3 regions of the Bradyrhizobium sp. SZCCHNRI1009 genome follow, and region 2 is predicted to be linked to each of the others. Evidence: predicted binding sites of a transcription regulator. Region 2 holds the regulator's gene; each other region holds the start of a gene.

The links. The regulator LexA, encoded in region 2, represses DNA repair genes until DNA is damaged. The targets are predictions, from matches to a motif close to TGTTCNNNNTGTGTTCNG.
Region 1: the regulator LexA is predicted to act here: its motif matches at 1,896-1,913, upstream of QX010_RS07420 (single-stranded DNA-binding protein).
Region 3: the regulator LexA is predicted to act here: its motif matches at 2,972-2,989, upstream of QX010_RS30070 (DNA recombination protein RmuC).

The regions. Positions count from the first base shown of each region.
Region 1 covers NZ_JAUEUL010000003.1:98,682-103,652, forward strand. The annotation lists gene QX010_RS07410 (outer membrane protein) at 1-685, opposite strand, end outside; gene QX010_RS07415 (porin family protein) at 879-1,622, opposite strand; gene QX010_RS07420 (single-stranded DNA-binding protein) at 2,074-2,571, shown strand; gene QX010_RS07425 (DUF2306 domain-containing protein) at 2,724-3,122, shown strand; gene gyrA (DNA gyrase subunit A) at 3,294-4,971, shown strand, end outside.
Region 2 covers NZ_JAUEUL010000011.1:3,988-8,958, forward strand. The annotation lists gene QX010_RS19565 (LysR family transcriptional regulator) at 1-224, shown strand, start outside; gene glp (gephyrin-like molybdotransferase Glp) at 437-1,648, shown strand; gene lexA (transcriptional repressor LexA) at 1,854-2,552, shown strand; gene QX010_RS19580 (hypothetical protein) at 2,848-3,288, shown strand; gene QX010_RS19585 (hypothetical protein) at 3,464-3,721, shown strand; gene QX010_RS19590 (ComEC/Rec2 family competence protein) at 3,676-4,971, opposite strand, start outside.
Region 3 covers NZ_JAUEUL010000029.1:39,635-44,605, reverse strand. The annotation lists gene QX010_RS30080 (hypothetical protein) at 1-116, shown strand, start outside; gene QX010_RS30075 (AmpG family muropeptide MFS transporter) at 283-1,665, opposite strand; gene QX010_RS30070 (DNA recombination protein RmuC) at 1,709-2,941, opposite strand; gene def (peptide deformylase) at 3,111-3,638, shown strand; gene fmt (methionyl-tRNA formyltransferase) at 3,776-4,711, shown strand; gene truA (tRNA pseudouridine(38-40) synthase TruA) at 4,828-4,971, shown strand, end outside.

The DNA.
Region 1 (4,971 bases), on a different contig from region 2:
CGACCGCATCGGTCCGGCCCGCGGCTCCACCGGGAACACCGGAGAAGCCCAGGGTGCGGTTGCCCATGAACAGGTGCTCGTATTCGGCTGCGACCGACCAGTTCTTGGCGAAGCCGACCTCGACACCGGTGCCGACCGCAGCCCCCCAGCGCGTGGCGCTGGACTGGTCGAGAGCCGCGCCCGTTGCCGTGGCGAGACCGTTGTACTTCTCGCTTGCGACCGCGGCGCCGCCCTTGACGTACCAGAGCACGTTGTTCCAGGAATAGCCGACCTGGCCGGTGAACACGCCGATGCCGTTGATCTTGGTCTGGTTGGTCACGGCCGGGGCGAACTGGCTGGTGTTGCTGCCCTTGAGGTTGGCCCAGTTGCCCTGACCTTCGACGCCGAACACCCAGCCGCCAGCCTGCCAGCGATAGCCGATCTGGCCGCCCGCCAGCGCGCCGGTCGCATCATGGCAGCCCTCGGCATTGGTCGCCGCGACGCCGGCAAAAGTGACCTTGTTGGTCCAGCAGGTGCGGGAGGATGCGCCGCCGGCGTTCAGGCCGACATAGAAACCACTCCAATCATAGATCGTCGCGATCATCGCAGGCGCTTTGGTGAAGGTGCGCGCGGGCAGATCGGCAGCGATGGCCGGCGCAATCCCCAGCGCCAGCGAAGTTGTCGCCCCCAGCAACAGCCTTCTCATCGCATTCCCCAAACCAAGTCCGACGCCCGCACGCACGCTCTCACCAACGCCCACCCGCCGGACCTTGATAGCCCCTTCCGCCGTAAAAAGCCGTCACCCAAAGGACACAACGGCTCGGCAAGTACCGGTTCTGGCACGCAAAAAAAGGCCGGCGCGAGGCCGGCCTTTCGACATATTCGCTTTTGGCGTGCGATCAGTAGCGCGACATGCCCGGACCACCGAAGTGGTAGGAGATGCCGGCCTTGACGGTATGGACGGTGTCGCTCCACTCCGAGCGGTTGGTCGCGACCGGGGAGTACTGGATCGAGCTCTTGCCGAAATCGAGATAGTTGTACTCGACCTTGGCCGACCAGTTCGGAGCGAACATGTACTCGGCACCGGCGCCGATCGTCCAACCCCAGCGCCAGTCGTTCTGCACGAACACGTTGCCGGGAACGCCATCGTAGCGGTGCTGCAGATCGCCGACCGTGGCACCGCCGCTGACGAAGAGCAGTGCCGGACCCGTGGCCCAGCCGAGCCGGCCCTTGATGTCGCCGAAGCCGCGCAGCTTGGTGAAGTAGGTGTCACCGACGCCCGCGTTGATCACGGCCGAGCGGCCGTCGATGTCCGCCCAGTGGTAGTCACCCTCGAGGCCGAACACGATGTTGTCGACCTGCCAATTGTAGCCGATCACGCCGCCGGCGAAGCCGCCGGTGATGTCGTAACGCTGCGTGCCGGCGAAGATGGCCGTATTCGGCGCACCGAAGAAGGTCTCATCGCTGCGGCCCCAGCCGCCACCGCCCTGCAGACCGAGATAGAAGCCGGCCCAGGTCGGAAGCGGAGCGGGCGCCATCACCGGGGCCTTCGTGTACGGGCGGGCGGCGAGATCGGCGGCTCCCGCCGGCGTCAGCGCCCCCAAAACCATCAAGCTGACAGCTCCAAGAAAAATTCTTTTCATCCCAAGTCTCCCGCTTTGGGCGTCTCCAAAATGGTCCCCGGAGACGCACGTCTGTGAAGTTGGTGCGACCACGCTTGCGGCCCCAATCCGTCCTCAAATATACGCGATTCAACCCTGGATACCGTCTCCCAAAAGCCACAGGCGGGGAGGAAGTGGGGCGATGTAAGCTGATGAAAGTTAATCGCTTTTTCGTGATTGACGGAACTTTTTCGCGGTTCCATTGGGTTCCATCGGGTTCCTTGGAACTCGACGCACGGTTGTAGACACAGGCGCGCGAACAAAACTGGAACAATGGCCGTCCGCCTGCTATATGTGGATAAACAATGGACGAGGCGGGTGGACCGCGCGGCAACCGTATAGGGTCCGCCGCGAGAGGAAGGGTTAGCCACCGGACGCCGTGAGGCCGGTGTGGACGGCCGGTCCGATGATCGAGAACCGCGGGAGAGTGGTGATGGCGGGTAGTGTGAACAAGGTGATTCTGGTCGGCAATCTCGGCAAGGACCCCGAGATCCGGCGTACGCAGGATGGGCGGCCGATCGCCAATCTGAGCATTGCGACGTCGGAAACGTGGCGCGACAAGGCGACCGGCGAGCGCAAGGAAAAGACCGAATGGCACCGTGTGGTGATCTTCAATGAAGGTCTCTGCAAGGTCGCCGAGCAGTATCTGAAGAAGGGCGCCAAGGTTTACATCGAGGGCGCGCTGCAGACCCGCAAATGGACCGACCAGAGCGGCGTCGAGAAGTACTCGACCGAGGTCGTCCTGCAGGGCTTCAACTCGACCCTGACGATGCTCGATGGCCGTGGTGGCGGGGGCGGCAGCTTCTCCGATGACATGGGTGGCGGCGATTTCGGCAGCAGCGGTCCGTCGATGGCGCCGCCGCGCCGCGCGGTCGCTTCGGCCGGCGGTGGCGGACGCAACAGCGACATGGACGACGACATTCCGTTCTGAGCCGCCTGCGTCCTCGGTCGATACAAGGTGGCTTCCGTCCGTGTCGGGACGGGAGCCGGGGCGATCACCTCGGGTCTCGCATTGCAGGCGATCGCGCGCGTCTGACGTTTCGTTCGCTTGAGCTGTGCGTAACCTGACCACCGGGGTGTTGCATGAGCTTCGCACCGCTGCTCGCCGCCGAGCCCGCCGTCCTGCTGCACGCTGTCGCCGCGATGACGGCGTTCGCACTGGGGCTGGTCCAGTTCGCAGCCCCGAAAGGGACCTTGCCGCATCGAACGCTCGGCTGGATCTGGGTCACTCTCATGGCCGCCGTTGCGGCCAGCTCGTTCTGGATTCACACCATCCGGCTGGTCGGTCCCTTCAGCCCGATTCACCTGCTGTCGCTCTATACGCTGGCCGTGCTGCCGGTTGCGGTGTGGGCTGCGCACCGCCATCGGGTGGGGCCCCATCGCCGGGCCATGATCACGCTGTTCTCCGGCGCCCTCGTGATTGCCGGACTGTTCACGCTCATGCCTGGACGGATCATGCACAAGGTGGTCTTCGGCCCATAGCCAAACAGGGTTCCCGGAGCCTGCCATGGGCGGCCGCGGCAACCGGTTAAGTCCCTGGAAAGGCGAGCAGAAAAAGCGCGCTCCGAACCCCCTTGGGGGTGGCTAGCGGCAGCGCCATGCGCTATATGATTCCAAGCGATTTTCGCGTGTCAAAACCGACCGGTATCCCCTTTGTCCGATAAAGAAGATGAGAAGCCCGGCGAGCCGGGCGGACCTTCCGACATTCGTCCCGTTTCCATCCTCGACGAGATGAAGCGCTCCTACCTCGATTACGCGATGAGCGTGATCGTGTCGCGAGCGCTGCCCGATGCGCGCGACGGCCTCAAGCCCGTGCACCGGCGCATCCTGTATTCGATGTACGAGCAGGGGCACACGCCCGACAAGAAGTACGTCAAGTCCGCGCGCGTGGTCGGCGACGTCATCGGTAAATACCATCCGCATGGCGATCAGTCGATCTACGACGCCATGGTGCGCATGGCGCAGGACTTCTCGATGCGCGTGCCGCTGATCGACGGCCAGGGCAATTTCGGCTCCGTCGACGGCGATCCCCCCGCGGCCTATCGATACACCGAAGCGAAGCTCGCCAAGTCGGCGATTCCGCTGCTCGACGACATCGACAAGGACACCGTCGACTTCCAGGCCAACTACGACAATTCCGACAAGGAACCGTCGGTTCTTCCGGCCAAATATCCGAACCTGCTGGTCAATGGCGCCGGCGGCATCGCGGTCGGCATGGCCACCAACATCCCGCCGCACAATCTCGGCGAGGTGATCGATGCCTGCATCGCGCTGATCGACAATCCCGCGCTCACGATCGACGACCTCATCAACATCATTCCAGGGCCGGATTTCCCCACCGGCGGCATCATCCTCGGCCGCGCCGGCGTCCGCTCGGCCTATCATCTGGGCCGCGGCTCGATCATGATGCGCGGCAAGGTGACGATCGACACGATCCGCAAGGATCGCGAGGCGATCATCATCTCCGAGATTCCCTACCAGGTGAACAAGGCGACGATGGTCGAGCGCATCGCCGAACTGGTGCGCGAAAAGAAGATCGAAGGCGTCGCCGACCTGCGCGACGAAAGCGACCGCGACGGCTACCGCGTCGTCGTCGAGCTGAAGCGCGACGCCGTGCCGGACGTCGTGCTCAACCAGCTCTACAAGTTCACGCCGCTGCAGACGAGCTTCGCCGCCAACATGCTGGCGCTCGACGGCGGCCGCCCGCAGACGATGACGTTGAAGGACCTGCTGACGATCTTCGTCGCGTTCCGCGAGCGTGTCGTCACGCGCAGGACCAAGTTCCTGCTCAACAAGGCGCGCGACCGCGCTCATATCCTGGTCGGCCTTGCCGTGGCCGTCGCCAATATCGACGAGGTCATCCGGGTCATCAGGACGTCGCCCGATCCTGCGACCGCGCGCGAGGCGTTGATGTCGCGCGACTGGCCGGCGCGCGACGTCGAGGCCATCATCACGCTGATCGACGATCCGCGCCACCGTCTTTCCGAGGACGGCACCATCCGGCTGTCGTTCGAGCAGGCCAAGGCGATTCTCGACCTGCGCCTGCAGCGCCTGACCGCGCTCGGCCGTGAGGAGATTTCCGACGAGCTCGACAAGCTCAAGGTCGAGATCAACGACTATCTCGACATCCTGCGCTCGCGGGCGCGGGTACAGGGGATCATCAAGGACGAGCTCGCCGCTGTTAAGGCGGAGTTCGGCACGCCGCGCCGCACCGTGATCGCCGAGCAGGAAGGCGAGGTCGAGGACGAGGACCTGATCCAGCGCGAGGACATGGTCGTGACCGTGTCGCATGCCGGCTACACCAAGCGCGTGCCGCTGTCGGCGTATCGGG
Region 2 (4,971 bases):
CGTCACCGGTGATCACCACGATCCCGACCCGGATGGCAAGGCTCTACGGACCCCGGTTTGGGCTGGCGCTCTGTCCGGCGCCGTTGAAGTTGCGGCTGCCGGCGGTCTCGATGGTCTGGCCGCTGCAGCTCGATCGTGACGCGGCATCGGTCTGGCTGCGGAACATGGTGGCGGACATCCTGCACACCACCGAGCGCGCCGCCTGTCGCGCGGCTGCCGGATAGCTCCGTCGGGACTCCGTGTGCACGTGAGCAGATCGCGACTGCCCCCCCGGCATGATTGCAGAGTCTCTCGCGCGATCGTGAGGCGGCGGGCCACGCGACGCACCTTCAGACGATCGGAAAGCCGGGAGCGGCTTAGGCTCTTGGCCACCCCGTGCGCGTTCGGTTAGAAGGCGATTCAGTCGATCTGCCCGTCTTCGTCCGAAGGTAATCCCATGGCCCTGATGCCGGTCTCCGATGCGTTGTCCGCGGTGCTCGCCGGCACCGAGCCGCTGGCTGAGGAAATGGTCGGGCTGGACGAGGCCTATCACCGCATCCTGGCCCGCGACCTCGCGGCGCTGCGGACGCAGCCGCCCGAGGCGATGTCGGCGATGGATGGCTATGCGGTGCGCGCGGCCGACGCAGCCAAGGCCAAGGCGCGGCTGAAGGTGATCGGCGAGGTCGCGGCGGGACGGCCGTTCGATCGCGTGGTCGGGCCCGGCGAGGCGGCGCGGATCTTCACCGGCGGCGTTGTCCCCGCAGGCGCCGACGCGGTGGTGATCCAGGAGGACACGATCGCCGAGGACGGCCATGTCGTGATCACCGAGGCCGCGATCACAGGCCGGCACATCCGGCCGGCCGGCGTCGACTTCCACCAGGGCATGGTGCTGCTGAAGGCCGGGCGCCGGCTCAGCGACCGCGACCTATCCCTGGCGGCCAGCATGAATCATCCGGCGCTGCCGGTGCGGCGGCGGCCGAAGGTGGCGCTGCTCGCCACCGGCGACGAGCTGGTGATGCCGGGCTCGACGCCCGGCCCGGGGCAGATCGTCTATTCCAACGGCTACGCGCTGCGGGCGCTGGTGCGCAGCGAGGGCGCGACGCCGATCGATCTCGGCATCGCCGCGGATACGATGGCGGCGACGGTCGCTGGAATCCGGCGCGCCCGCGCGGCAGAGGCCGACGTCCTGATCACGACCGGCGGCGCCTCGGTCGGCGATCACGACCTGGTCAAGCAGGCGCTGGAGGCCGAGGGCGTCGAAATGGCGTTCTGGAAGATCGCGATGCGGCCGGGCAAGCCGATGATGCACGGACGGCTCGGCGACATCAGGGTGATCGGACTGCCCGGCAATCCGGTGTCGTCCTATGTCTGCGCCATCCTGTTCATGGTGCCGCTGATTCGGCGCCTGCTCGGCCGCGACGAGGCCGTGATGCCGCGCGAGACCGCCCTGCTCGGCCGCGAGTTGGGGGCGAACGATTCGCGCGAGGACTATCTGCGGGCGCAGCTCGAGGAGCGCGCCGACGGCACGCTGGTAGCCACCCCAGTGAGCCAGCAGGATTCGTCGCTGCTCGGGAACCTCGCGCTGTCGCAGGCGCTGGTGATCCGGCCGGCGTTTGCGCCGAAGGCGCCTGCCGGCAGCCCGTGCGAGATCCTGCGCCTGCCGAACTGAGCCGCTTCCCCGGTAAAGCCCGGTCCGTTCATCATATTTTTAGGATTGCGGAACACACATCGAACATATAGTGTCCGTTCATGATTTGTTTTTAGTATGTTGCGGGCGACGCGATGACGGTCCGACTCCAGGGCGCTCTCAGCCGGCTTGTGCTCAAGGCGCAGCTCCTGGACTCGGACGACAACAAACCGGGGACCAGGTCGAGATGCTGACGCGCAAACAGTACGAACTTCTGCGGTTCATCAACGAGCGGCTCAAGGAAGCCGGCGTGCCGCCGTCCTTCGACGAGATGAAGGATGCGCTCGATCTGCGTTCGAAGTCCGGCATTCATCGCCTGATCACGGCGCTCGAGGAGCGCGGCTTCATCCGCCGGCTGCCGAATCGCGCCCGCGCGATCGAGGTGATCAAGCTGCCCGAGCTGTCGCAGGCCGCGGGCAACCGTCGCGGCTTCACGCCGTCGGTGATCGAGGGCAATCTCGGCAAGGTGCGCACCAGCACTCCCGCGCTGGACGATGGCGAGCGCCCCGTGGCGGTGCCGGTGATGGGCCGCATCGCCGCCGGTACCCCGATCGAGGCGCTGCAGACGCGCAGCCACACCATCAGCGTACCTGCCGACATGCTCGGCAACGGCGACCACTACGCGCTCGAGGTGCGCGGCGACTCGATGGTCGATGCCGGCATCCTCGACGGCGACATGGCGCTGATCCAGCGCAACGAGACCGCCGACACCGGCGACATCGTGGTGGCGCTGATCGACGATGAGGAAGCCACCTTGAAGCGCTTCCGCCGCCGCGGCGCATCGATCGCGCTGGAGCCGGCCAACACCGCCTACGAGGTGCGCATCTTGCCGCCGAACCGGGTGAAGATCCAGGGCAAGCTGGTCGGGCTGTATCGCAAGTACTGATCGCGAATGCGATCGGTCGATCGGCGGCGGGCGCACGCGCTTTCGCCGCCGAACAAGAGGCAGCCCAGCAAAGCAAGAGGCAGCCCAGCACAATACGTCGCTCGCGAATGCACCTCATGATGTGCAGCGCGGCATGCTCAAACGCTTGTGATCGGCCGCGGGCACACGCGATGCAGATCAGCGCAGAATTGCCGCGAAGCGCGCGCTAACATCACCATCGATGTCCACTCTGATAGAGGCCTGCGCCTGTCCGGGGGGAGCGTGGGTCGGCTATCTCTCAACGAGGAGCGATCCGATGTGTGACTACAGCCTCCATGCGGTTGCGTCCCGTCCCGCCAAGGTCGGCGAGACGTTGATCTCGATGACCTTCCGTGGCACCGCCACCCGCGGCTTCGCGTTGGAGAGCGAGCCGACCGTCGCAGTCTGCATGCTGCCCGGCACCGAGTTGGCCTTCGCCGAGGACGTCCGCTACGACAGCCGCTGGCTCTGGACCCGGACGATCCGCGAGCGCGTCGCGAAGTTCAACAGCATCGAGACGCACATTCCCGATCGCCATCACGACGCGATCGAGTTCGCCGACGGCCGCCACGTGCTGGTGACCCAGCTCTGCGAGGGCCAGCGCGTCACCGTGCTGCAATTGCCGGTCAGCAAGCAGCCGGCAGAGCGTCGCCCGGACATCGGCGAGGACGTGCCGACGTCGCAGGCCACACCGATTCGCCGCATCAGCATCACCTGAGGGCCTGCGCGTCGGCATTTCTGTCGGTCGTGAGCGCGCTTTCGACGGTGGGAGACTTGGTCAACTTGGGTTCTGCAAGCGCAAAGTCCTCTCGGGCGAATCTCACGCCCCGGCATCGCATCGGATAGGAACGACATCCCTCGGCCGGCATTGTTTGCCGGGGGAGCTTGCCGCCGTGGTCAACAAGATCGATTGGAACAAGGCCGGACGGATCACCGAGCCCGGCCGCTACATGCTTGCGTTCGGATGGCTGACGGTCACGGCTGATGACGTCGCCATCTGGCAACGCTATCCGGGCGCTGCGTTCACGCTGGTCGAAGGGCCCTCGCTGTTCGATGGACCAGACGACGCCGAGTATCATCTCGGCACCTTCGAGCTGCCCGGCGCTCAATCCTGCTCGCCCTGCTCCGTCTCCGGCGGCGTCGCGTCCTGAAGCCGCGCGGCCGGCGCACGCGGCGTCAGCGTCGTGTCGAACTCGCCGGCCTCGGCGGGCGCCGGCCACCATGGGCGGTCGGTGCCGCCGGCACGCGCCGGCGTCACGGCGAAGCCTTTGCCCTGCTGCACCAGCAACAAGGCGCCCTGCTGCCGCAGCCGCTCGCGATCGATCACGGCCGCCGCGCAGGATGACGGCGCGGCGCGCGCGGTGACGATCAGCGCGACACGGGCGCAATCGTCGGCGAGCGCCTCAGCGCGCAAGGTCATGGCGGCGAAGCGGCCGTCGGCCATCGCGACCACGCAGCCCGCCTCGTCGCAGGAGACGCCATCGGCGAGCGAGGCGTCCGCCGGCAGCCGGGCATCGGCGTCGGCCGCGAGCCACTCCTTGGTGGCGAACACATCCTTGCCGGCGCGCATCACATGCAGGCGTCCGTCACGGCCGCGCACCGCCACCGCGCGCCCATCGCCGGCGACCAGGACGTCGGGCAGCGGCGTCGCGGCCGCCCAGGCGGTGGCGGCCAAAAGCCCCATGGCGCCCAACCAGCGCAGCGGTGTGCGCAGCAGGCCGATCAGGATGACGCCCAGGCTGGCCAGGATCAGCGGGCCGATGTCGAAGGCCGGGATGCGCCCGACCGCGCCCGGCAGCGCCGCCACCCAGCGCGTCACCGCGATCATCCAGTCGATGCCGAGGCCCATCAGCGACCACCAGACGCCATCCAGGCCGAACGGCGCCGCCAGCAAGCCCATCAGGCCGGCCGGCATCACCAGCGCCGAGACCACCGGCATCGCCGCGAGATTGGCGAGCACGCCATAGGGCGTCACGCGATGGAAATGGAAGGCGGCATAGGGCGTGGTCGCGAGCCCGGCGATCAGCGAGGCCAGCAGCAGCATCGCGAGCTCGCGCCCGCCCCACAGCGCGACGCGCTGCGTCGTGGAGCTGTCCGGCGTCGCGAACAGCCTGGGCAGGCCGAACTGCACCAGCGCGACCAGGCCGAGCGTTGCCGCGAACGACATCTGGAAGCTCGGATGCACCAGCGCCTCGGGGGCTGCGATCAGCACGATCATCGCCGCGACCGCGAGCGTGCGGAAAGTGACGGCGCGGCGGTCGACCATGACCGCGATCAGCACCACGGCCGTCATGAAGAACGATCTCTGGGTCGCGACCTCCGCGCCTGAGAGCAACAGATAGAACGCCGCCGCGACCAGCGCCGCGGCCGCCGCCCATTTCTTGATCGGGTGGCTGACGGT
Region 3 (4,971 bases), on a different contig from region 2:
TCAAGGGGCTGCTCGGCAAGCAGATCGCGGTCAAGGTCGACGAGATCGCCTGCGCGCAGGATGCGGGACAGATGAGCGAGGCGGTCGTGACCAAGTGGAGCTTGGTGAAGCGTTGAGGCCGCTGGGAGCATTCACGCGAATGCAACGCCACGATTTCCGCTGTCATCGCCCCGCTTGACCGGGCGATCCAGTACGCCGCGGTCTCGCGGTCGATCGCCGACGTCTCCGCAATGCCGGATCACCCGCCTTCGCGGAGGATGACAGTCTAACTCCAGGCGGCAGCTAGACCTTCACTGGCCCCAATTCATCGAAATGCCCGCGCCGCTGCAGCCAAGCAAGCAGCACGAGGCTCGGGATCGCGACGAGCGCGCAGATGACGAAGAATGTGGGCCAGCCGGTCGCCTTCGCCACATAGCCCGCGCCCGATGACAGATAGGTTCGTCCAACCGCGGCGAGTGCGGTGAGCAGCGCATATTGGGTCGCGGTGTGCAGCGGATTCTGGCACAGCGCAGAGAGATAGGCGACGAAGATCACGGTGCCGATCGCGCTGGTGAAGTTCTCCGCAGAGATCGCCAGCGCCAGCGCCCATTGATTGACGCCGACGATGGCGAGCCATGAGAACGACAGGTTGGCCAGCGCCTGCACGATGCCGCCGATCCACAGGCTGGTGGCGAGCGAATAGCGCCGCGCGACGAAGCCGCCGGCAAAGCCGCCGGCGAGCGTGGCGGCGAGGCCGACGCCTTTCACGATCGCGGCGTAGTCGACCTTGCTGAAGCCGAGATCGATCACGAACGGCGCGGTCATCGTGCCGGAGAAGGCGTCGGTGAACTTGAACAGCACGACGAAGGCGAGCGCCGTGAGCGCATCACGTCGGCTGAGGAACTCGACGAAGGCTCCGGCGGCCGCATGCATCACGCGGGTGAGCGCGGTGTCCGCGCCCATCGCGGCCTCCGCCTGCTGCGACTGTGCCGGCTCGGTCGCCGCGAGGGCCGTGATCGTGCCAATCAGCACCATTCCGGCCATCGCGACATAGCCCCACATCCAGGACGACGGACGCGTCAACCCCGAGTTCTCGAATGCACTGACCACCACCAGCGCGCCGGCGGTCGAGACCAGCATGCCGATGCGGTAGGCGGCGACATACGCCGCCATGCCCGCGGCTTGCTCGCTCTCCGGAAGGCTCTCGACGCGGAAGGCATCGACCACGATGTCCTGGGTCGCCGACATCGCGGCGACCAGCAGCGCGGCCAGCGCGACCATGAACGGCGCATGCGCCGGGTCAGTCACGGCCAGCAGCAGGATGGCCGCGATCAGCAGCAATTGCGCGAACACCAGCCAGCCGCGCCGCCGCCCGAAGGCGCGCGTCAGCAGCGGCACGTGCAGCGCGTCGACCAGCGGCGCCCAAAGGAATTTCAGCGTGTAGGGCGTGCCGACCAGCGCGAACAGCCCGATGGTCCCGAGATCGACGCCGAGCTCGCGCATCCAGATCTGAAGCGTCGAGCCGGACAGCGCCAGCGGCAGACCCGAGGAGAAGCCGAGGAACAGCACCACGAGCACGCGCGGCTGCAGGTAGACGGCCATGCTCTCGCGCCAGGTGGGGGCGGGCTTGGCCTCAGGCTTTGCAGCGGTTGCTCTGATGTCGGAGGCGGCGTCAGGTGCGGTCATCGGTGGGTGGTAGCAGATCTGGACAGCTTTCGCGACGCCGCGGTCATTCCCCCGCCTGCATCCGCCCCGCCAGCGGAAACAGGTCCGGCGTCGCGCCCGCGCCCGGCGCAATGCGCGGAGAGTCCGCCGGCGCATCCGGCTTGCTGAAATCGAGCTCCTCGATCCGCGCGGCGCGCTTTTCGATCTTGTCGGCGGAGATGAGGATCTGGCGGATGTCCTCGCCGACATCGCCAAAATGCTTCTGCAGCTTGAGCACGCGCTCGCGCAGGCGGCCGAGGTCGTCGCCCAAATGGATCACCTCGTTGCGGATCTGGTCGGCGGCGTCGCGGATGCGCGCGTCCTTCATGATCTGCTGCATGACCTGGATCGCGAGCATCAGCAGCGACGGCGACACCAGCACGACACGGGCGCGATAGGCTCTCTGGATGACGTCGTCGAAGCCGTCATGGATCTCGGCGTAGACCGATTCCGACGGCACGAACATCAGCGCCGTGTCCTGCGTCTCGCCGACCACGAGGTACTTCTCGGCGATGTCGTTGACGTGGCGCAGCACGTCGGTGCGCAGCCGCTGCGCGGCGGCGCGCTTTTCGTCCTCCGTCTTCGCGTCGTGCAGCGCGGTCACTGCCTCGAGCGGAAACTTGGCGTCGATGCACAGCGGCCGCGTGTCGGGCAGGATCACGACGCAGTCCGGCCGCTTGCCGCTGGCGAGCGTGTACTGGAAGGCGTAGCTGCCCTTCGGCAGCCCGTCCTGGACGATCGCCTCCATGCGCGCCTGGCCGAATGCGCCGCGCGACTGCTTGTTGGCGAGCACGTCGCGCAAGGTCGTGACCTGTGTCGTGAGCTCGCTGAGATCGCGATGCGCGTTGTCGATGATGCCGAGCCGCTCGTGCAGCACGCGCAAGGAATCCATGGTGTGGCGCGTGGTCTGCTCCATCGATTGGCCGACGCGATGGGTGACGGCGTCGAGCCGCTCGTTGACGCTGCGCGCCAGGTCCACCTGCCGCCCGGCAAGCAGCTGCGCCATCGCGTCGACCCGGCCGGAGGCCTCGCTCTGCACCCGGATCATCTCGCCGAACCGCTGTTCGATCTCATCGGCGCGCATCGCCTGCTGGGCCGCGAGCTCGGCGCCGCGCCGGCCGGAGCGCACCACGGCCGCGACGATCATCAGCAGCAGGAGCAGAACCAGCACGCCAAACCCGATCAGCGCGTCGCTGGCGCGCACGGGCAGATCGCCGATCATGACGACGACAGGATTGAGGGACTGGCTGGCGGTCATCACCCCCATCTATCCGATTCGCAAGAGCTCGCGAACGAAGAGAGAACATTTATGGTTAAGGCCGGGTAAAGAATCATGGTTAACGAGACATTGAAATTCATGGTTAGCGAAGTCTTAACTGCGAGCCATCACATTGACCGCGCCGGTTCCGCGGCTTAAATCGCGCGCCATGTCCCTAAGAGAAATCATCATCCTGCCGGACCGGCAGTTGCGGCTGGTGTCCAAGCCGGTCGAGAAGGTCACGCCGGAGATCCGGCAGCTGGTCGACGACATGTTTCAGACCATGTACGACGCGCCAGGCATCGGGCTCGCAGCGATTCAGGTCGCGCAGCCGCTGCGCGTCATCACCATGGATCTGGCCAAGCCCGACGCGAACGGGGAAGGCAAGCGCGAGCCGCGCGTCTTCATCAATCCGGAGATCGTTGCCAAGTCGGACGAGCTGTCGGTCTACGAGGAAGGCTGCCTGTCGATCCCCGAATATTACGAGGAGGTCGAGCGGCCGGCGCGTGTGCGCGTACGCTTCACCGATCTCGACGGGCTGGTCCGCGAGGAGGATGCGGAGGGGCTCTACGCCACCTGCATCCAGCACGAGATCGACCATCTCAACGGCGTGCTGTTCATCGACTATCTGTCGAAGCTCAAGCGCGACCGCGTGATGAAGAAGTTCACCAAGGCTGCCAAGCGCGCCGGCGAGTAACGATCAACTCTCTCCTCCGTCATGCCCGGGCTTGACCCGGGCATCCACGTCTTGCCTCTCGCGTTGGCATTGCGACGTGGATGGCCGGGACGAGCCCGGCCCATGACGGCAGGATGAAGCCTTGAGGGGCGCACCAGATGCCGCTTCGCCTGATCTTCATGGGCACGCCGGATTTCGCCGTGCCGACCCTGCTCGAGCTCGCCGGCCACGGCCACGAGATCGTGGCCGTCTACACGCGCGCGCCGAAGCCCGGTGGCCGCCGTGGCTTGGCCTTGGTCCCGACTCCGATCGAGACCGAGGCGCGGCGGCTCGGCATTCCCGTGCTCACGCCGAAGACGCTGAAGACCGAGGACGCGCTGGCTGCGTTCCGCGCCCACCAGGCCGACGCCGCCGTCGTCGTCGCCTATGGCATGATCCTGCCGCAGGCGATTCTCGATGCACCAAAACTCGGCTGCTACAACCTCCACGCCTCGCTGCTGCCGCGCTGGCGCGGCGCTGCGCCGATCAACCGTGCCATCATGGCAGGGGACGCCGAAAGCGGCGTGATGGTCATGAAGATGGATGTCGGTCTCGACACCGGCGACGTCGCGATGGCCGAGCGTCTGCCCATCACTGACGCGATGACGGCGTCCGACCTGCACGATCGCCTGTCGCGCATCGGCGCCGACCTGATGGTGCGGGCGATGGCGGCGCTGGCGCGCGGCGGGCTGACGTTGACGAAGCAGGCCGAGGGCGGCGTGACCTATGCGGCCAAGATCGAGAAGGCCGAGGCGCGGATCGACTGGACGAAGCCGGCGCATTCAGTGCTGCGTCACATTCACGGCCTGTCGCCGTTCCCCGGCGCCTGGAGCGAGGTCATGCTCGATGGCGAGGCGGTGCGTTTGAAGATCCTGCGCTGCGCGCTCGCCGACGGCCGGGGCGAGCCGGGCGCCGTGCTCGACGAGCAGCTCACCATCGCCTGCGCCGACGGCGCCATCCGCGTGACCGAGCTGCAGCGCGCCGGCAAGGGCCCGATGAAAGCCGCGGATTTCCTGCGCGGCACGCCCGTCGCGCCGGGCCGGCGCTTCGGCTGACCAATTCAGCTCGTCATGCGCGGGCTTGACCCGCGCATCCATCTCGCGAACAAGCTTCGTCCATGGATGGATTGCCGGGTCAAGCCCGGCAATGACGGCCAAACGCGATCGAGGCGATGCCCCGCTACAAGCTCACCATCGAATATGACGGCGCGCCGTTCTGCGGCTGGCAGCTGCAGGCGACCTTGCCGTCGGTGCAGGGCGCGCTGGAAGCTGCGGTGCAGGCGACCTGCGGCGTGCCGACGCGCGTGCACGGTTCT